DNA from 3 places in the Pantoea ananatis PA13 genome. Region 3 is predicted to be linked to each of the others. Evidence: predicted binding sites of a transcription regulator. Region 3 holds the regulator's gene; each other region holds the start of a gene.

The links. Region 3 encodes LexA, which represses DNA repair genes until DNA is damaged. Its sites were predicted from a motif close to TNCTGTATGTACATACAGNA; they were not measured.
Region 1: a site for LexA is predicted at 1,067-1,086, ahead of PAGR_RS21800 (YebG family protein). Genes of this name have one in related genera too.
Region 2: a site for LexA is predicted at 1,427-1,446, ahead of uvrB (excinuclease ABC subunit UvrB). Genes of this name have one in related genera too.

Annotation. Positions count from the first base shown of each region.
Region 1 covers NC_017553.1:58,694-60,898, forward strand. The annotation lists gene PAGR_RS21790 (non-canonical purine NTP pyrophosphatase) at 1-174, shown strand, start outside; gene PAGR_RS21795 (SIR2 family protein) at 171-965, shown strand; gene PAGR_RS21800 (YebG family protein) at 1,102-1,428, shown strand; gene PAGR_RS21805 (cupin domain-containing protein) at 1,762-2,100, opposite strand.
Region 2 covers NC_017554.1:3,188,004-3,190,208, forward strand. The annotation lists gene uvrB (excinuclease ABC subunit UvrB) at 1-1,349, opposite strand, end outside.
Region 3 covers NC_017554.1:4,369,188-4,371,392, reverse strand. The annotation lists gene plsB (glycerol-3-phosphate 1-O-acyltransferase PlsB) at 1-366, opposite strand, end outside; gene PAGR_RS20625 (diacylglycerol kinase) at 495-863, shown strand; gene lexA (transcriptional repressor LexA) at 970-1,584, shown strand; gene dinF (MATE family efflux transporter DinF) at 1,695-2,205, shown strand, end outside.

The DNA.
Region 1 (2,205 bases), on a different replicon from region 3:
ATTGCCTCAAAACCGGCGGGCCCGCGTGGTTTTCAGTGGGACTGCGTGTTTATTCCTGAAGGCTACGATCAAACCTTCGCTGAGATGGGCGACAAGAAAAATGAAATCTCAAACCGTCGCATTGCACTGGACCGCTTCGCGTCCTTCTTAAAAACAGCACGAGGCGTGGCATGAAACCTGAACTGAAGCGGGCTTATGACTCCGGTAAGCTGATACTCTTTGCCGGTGCAGGCCTGTCCCGCAATCTTGGCCTGCCAGAATGGCATGAGCTCATTGCCCATCTGGCCAACGAGCTGGGGTACGATCCCAAAATTTTTAATACCTATGGTACGCACCTTTCCCTGGCCGAATACTATAAGCAAAAAAAAGGATCGCTAGGGCCGTTGAGAAGCTGGATGGATCGCGAATGGCATCGACCGGATATTGATGTTCGTAGCTCTGAAATTCACACCATGATCACGCAGGGCAACTTTTCGCGTATCTATACCACCAATTATGACCGCTGGCTGGAAGCGGCACATGAGGCGCACGGTGTGCCTTACTCAAAAGTCGCGAATGCGGCCGATCTGGTGTCATTAACTGAAGACAAGCGCCACATCATTAAACTGCACGGCGACTTTGATGATGATACCTCCATCGTTTTAGATGAAAGCAGTTACTTTGAGCGCCTCTATTTTGATTCGCCGCTGGATATCAAACTGACCCATGATGTCATGGGGAATTCGGTGTTGTTCGTGGGCTACAGCATCAGTGACTTTAATATTCGTCTGCTGTTTTATCGCCTGACCAAAATGTGGGGGCGCACGGGCCTGGCCACTGCGCGCCCCAAGTCGTACCTTTTCACTAACCGCAATAACCCGGTGGCAAAAGAAGTGCTGGGTCAGTGGGGCATTGAAATGATCGTCTCTGAAGAAGACGATCCTCGAAAAGCCCTGGCCGATTTTATGCAAGCGCTTCTGGCGTGATGCGCGGGGCGGGGCTGACCACGTCGTTGTAAAATCTGAACCGCATGTCAGGTTTATCGGGCGTGGTGATTCTTCTCTGGAAAATGCGGATTACTGTGGTATGCTGTATAAATACACAGTATCTGAGGGCAAAACTATGGCTGTTGAGACAAAATTTGTAGTGGTCAGAAAAGGTGAAGAGAAGATGACATTTGCCAACAAAAAAGAGGCTGATGCCTACGACAAAATGCTGGATATGGCGGAAGCGTTCACCGACTGGTTGCTGACTCATCAGGCGGAGATGGGTGAATCTCAGGCTGAAACACTCGGCCTGTTGCTGGCAGAACAAAAAGACGCCGTGCAGCACATTCTTCGCACCAGTAAACTGCCTCAGTCAACCTCAGGCGGTAGCGCCCCTGAAGCGACGGATGCTGATCATGCGCCGCAAAGTGACAAGAAAGTCCGCGCCGTCAAAGCCGCCTGACCGGTTTATGCCGGAAGCCTGCTTCCGGCATAACCACTCTCGTTTCCTGTCTTTTATCCGTCAATGACCGACTCAGCGTGGGTCTTTTGATCCTTCTCAGCGAATCAAATGCGTCACGGCAAAAGCATAGTGATGAAGGTATCTGGCCATGCACGTCATGCAAAGTACATAACCATGCAACCAGCCTGATTTGTTTAGCATGAATGGGTTCCCGGTTCAGTTATGCCTGGTTAGAAGAGGGCACAGACTGCCATTGAATCCCCGTCTATATATTGTTTCATATCAATACTATTCAGATCAGTAACGGATTTCTGCGTATTATTATGGCCATGTTCAGGTCAGATCGGTCCGATCGCCTCGGGTCGTCGGATGGGAAATAACTAAAAAAGTGACACTGTCACTTCCGTCGTTACGTGCCTGATGTTTCGCACCCGGTGAGATCTCAATGCCTTGCTGCGCCTGCAGGAGATGCACAATGCCCTCAATTTCCATCGTCAGCTCTCCCTCTAAAACGAAAAAGAACTGGCGAGACTGAACGTGAAAGTGTCGGGTTTCAGCAGTCGCAGGCGGCATATGTTCATGAATAATGCTTAAATCCTGGCGTTTCAGCAGATGCCAACCATCACAGTTATTTCCCCAAACATAATGTTCTGCGTTGTCTTTCGAAATCATAAATCCTCTTTTTGCCCGCAACGGATAATGTGAGCCGATTCTGGCTTTGATTCATCTTATTAAAGTTAAATTCTGGCGCGCCGATAGTTATTCCAGGGACATGAA
Region 2 (2,205 bases), 1.2 Mb from region 3:
AGGACACGCTCGTTGATCGTAACGCGCTGGCGGATCTCAGACAGTAAATCATCAACCTGCGTCGCCACGGGGCGGACCTCAAGAATCGGATCCAGCAGGCCGGTTGGACGCACCACCTGATCGATGACCTCGTCGCCGGATTTCTCCAGCTCATATTTGCCCGGCGTTGCCGACACATAGATCGTCTGAGGGGCCAGCGCTTCAAACTCTTCGAACTTCATCGGACGGTTATCAAGCGCCGAAGGCAGTCGGAAACCGTACTCTACCAACGTCTCTTTACGTGCACGGTCGCCACGGTACATGCCGCCAATTTGGGGAATCGTGACGTGGGACTCATCCACCACCAGCAGGCCATCTGCGGGGAGATAGTCAAACAGCGTAGGCGGCGCCTCTCCCGGCCCACGGCCCGACAGGTAACGCGAGTAGTTTTCGATGCCGGAGCAGTAGCCCAGCTCGCCCATCATCTCCAGATCAAACTGGGTGCGCTGAGTGATGCGCTGCTCTTCCAGCAGTTTGTTGTTTTCCAGCAGGGTTTTACGCCGGTCGGCCAGTTCAACCTTGATGTCTTCCATGGCCTGCAGAATGCGCTCACGCGGCGTAACGTAGTGCGTTTTCGGATAGATGGTAAAACGCGGTACAACCGATTCAACCTGCCCGGTGAGCGGATCAAACAGGGACAGGCGCTCGACCTCTTCGTCAAATAACTCCACCCGCAGTGCCATATCATCGGACTCTGCCGGAAAAATATCGATGACCTCGCCACGCACCCGGAAGGTGCCGCGCTGAAACGCCTGGTCGTTGCGCGTGTACTGCAGCTCTGACAAGCGACGCAGAATGCTGCGCTGGTCGATGATCATACCGCGCGTCAGGTGCAGCATCATTTTCAGATAAAGATCGGGATCGCCCAGACCGTAAATGGCCGACACTGAGGCAACGACGATAACATCACGCCGCTCCAGTAATGCTTTAGTGGCGGAAAGACGCATCTGCTCGATGTGTTCGTTAACCGAGGCGTCTTTTTCGATAAAGGTGTCAGAGCTTGGGACATAGGCTTCAGGCTGGTAGTAATCGTAATAGGAGACAAAAAACTCCACCGCGTTGTCCGGGAAAAACTCCTTCATCTCACCATACAGCTGGGCCGCCAGCGTTTTGTTCGGTGCCAGCACCATGGTGGGCCGGTTAAGATCGGCGATCACGTTAGCCACGGTAAAGGTTTTACCCGATCCGGTAACGCCTAATAGCGTCTGGTGCGCCAGGCCATCTTCCAGTCCGGCTTCAAGACGACGGATCGCCTCTGGCTGATCGCCGGAAGGCTTGAAAGCGGAGTTCAGTTTAAAATCTTTACTCATGAATGCGGTTCCTGCAGATGAAAGACGGCGGGCAGCCCATTATTTTACTCTGCTATGGCGATTTTGCCAGAAAATAATACTGGATATAATAACAGTGTTGATGCACAGTAACGGCAACCACTTTACGCTTGACTCTTTGACATTATCGCGCGCGCTAACCGGATTCTGTTGCGCAAGGTTATCCCCAAGCCCGATATTGATTTAACATTTGTCAAGCATGTGTCATAAAATTGCAGTTTGATGAATCGGCCCCAATCCGGCAGGCTTGTTTTTTGCTAAGTCACTGAATTAATGTCGTTACTTTAAAAAGCCCAGATTCTCATCATCGGATTACCAGGCCCCGTATTTCCTCGCTTCCAACCTGTTTTCATTACCTAATACACAAGGTTATCCACAGGAATAGTGGATAACTAATGACAGCCCTTTGCACATCGGCTGTGTATAATTTTTTTCACTCTCCTTTGGGCGATAAAAAAATATTTTTTTTCGCTTATTTTCTGACGCTAACGGGTAGTGATTTAGCTATCAGCGCAATCCGTGCCTTGATCGGCGACAAGTGCGTCTCACTTTTCTTTTTTTCATTGCCCCATTAACGAGCAGGTGCACTTCCCGGCTTCATGAACCTGCACCAACGCTGTACCGCGTAAGCGTCCTGACATGGAATTGTTAACTTTTATTTATCTTTAAACAGGGTGATTTTCGCTGGTTAGCCCCGACTCCACTCGCCGTTGAGACTCTGGCCTGGTAATTGCATGCTCTCTCATCTGAGTGTTACAGGCAGTAGCCGCGTGAAATGCGCCGCTATCTCATTAGAGCGATTTACCAGAAATGAACGGCGAAAGCATTCAGGTTAATT
Region 3 (2,205 bases):
CATCTGAATATCAAGCTCAGGATTACTGCGGTGCAGATCAAGATATTCGTGGAAGATTTTTACCGACTCGACGCTGGGCACGAAATAGGGGAACACGCGCGGACCGTCGTGAATAAAGACATGGCGCGGCAACAGGGCCCCGTCAATCTCCAGTGGTGAGAGCGGATCGGGCAGATCGTGCCGGATGCACTGCGCACGCAAAGTGAGGAGATCGGCCTTTGAATCATAAGGCAGGACATACATAATAGGCCGGGTAGGATCCAGCCCATGTTCGGATACGGGATCGGCCGGAATGGCCTTACTCTTTACCAGAAACGAAAGGGGTAAATTCAGTAATTTATAAAAAAGTATACGCCAACCTGACATAGACAATATGAAGCCTCTTGTTAGCAAAGCGGCGCAAGCTTATCAGAAAGCGCAGCAAAAATCTGTGACAGCGACAATTGTGCGCTGCCCAATATTGACGTCAATCCTTTGAAAAGAGTTCCTTTATTATGACAAATAATGCCACCGGCCTTAACCGTATTGTGAAAGCGGCCGGCTATTCATGGCAAGGTCTGCGTGCTGCCTGGCAGCACGAAGCCGCTTTTCGTCAGGAAGCGGTTGCCGCAGTGGTGGCGATTATCCTGGCCTGCTGGCTGGATGTCGATACTGTTTCGCGCATCCTGATGATTGGTTCTGTCGTGCTGGTGATTATTGTCGAAGTCCTGAACAGCGCGATAGAAGCCGTGGTAGACCGCACAGGCCAGGAGCGTCATCCGCTTGCCGGGCGGGCAAAAGACATGGGATCCGCTGCCGTTTTTATCGCAATATTACTGGCCCTTTTTGTCTGGGGAACGCTGCTTTGGTCGCATTTGCGATAAGCGTTCCATCTCGGCTCAAATAACTGATTTTGACCTGAGTTTTGGTTTCCATTTCACCAATACCTGTATATACTCACAGCGACTGTATAAACAACCAGGGGGCGGGATGAAAGCATTAACCAGCAGGCAGCAACAGGTCTACGACTTGATTCGCGACCACATTAATCAAACAGGCATGCCGCCAACGCGTGCAGAAATTGCTGCACAACTCGGTTTTCGTTCGCCCAATGCGGCCGAAGAACACCTGAAAGCACTGGCGCGTAAAGGCGTGATTGAAATTGTCTCTGGTGCGTCCCGCGGTATCCGTTTGTTAATGGAAGAAGAGCCATCAGACGGCCTGCCGCTGATCGGTCGTGTTGCCGCCGGTGAGCCATTACTGGCTCAGGAACACATTGAAACACATTACAAAGTGGATCCCGACATGTTCAAGCCTTCAGCCGATTTCCTGCTGCGCGTAAGCGGTATGTCAATGAAAGACATCGGCATCATGGATGGCGATCTGCTGGCCGTACACAAAACGCAGGACGTGCGCAATGGTCAGGTTGTGGTGGCGCGCATCGATGACGAAGTCACGGTAAAACGCTGGAAAAAGCAGGGTTCTGTGGTGCATCTCTTACCTGAAAACAATGATTTCGAGCCTATCGTTGTTGACACCCGTGCCCAGTCACTGACCGTTGAAGGTCTGGCCGTGGGCATTGTGCGTAACGGTGAGTGGCTGTAAAACCGGTTAAGATTGTCGGCTTTCGTCAATCTTACTATTCCCCTGCTTGTCCTTACTTTTCCGCTGTGGGTTGACCTGAAACCCCGGCGGTTCATCGCACGGATTTACGAATGCGCTTTCTGACGGCTACCGATAAAAAACTGTGGCGGTTAGCGCTGCCCATGATCCTGTCAAATATTACGGTTCCTTTGCTCGGCCTGGTCGATACGGCCGTTATTGGTCATCTCGACAGTCCGATCTATCTGGGCGGCGTCGCCGTCGGCACGACCGTCACCAGCTTTGTCTTCATGTTGCTGCTTTTTCTACGCATGAGCACTACGGGCTTAACGGCACAGGCATTCGGTGCGGGCGATAAGACCGCGCTGGCGCGTGCGCTGACACAGCCACTGATCATCGCCCTGGTGGTCGGCATCCTGTTTATCTTCCTCCGCTATCCCGTCACCGCATTGGCGACCCGCTTTGTCGGTGGGGATCCGTCGGTGCTGGAACAGGCTGCCCTGTTTATTCATATTCGCTGGCTCAGCGCGCCCGCAACGCTGGCTAACCTGGTAATCCTGGGCTGGCTGCTGGGCGTTCAGTATGCCCGGGCACCCGTCATCCTGCTGGTGGTGGGGAATGTCA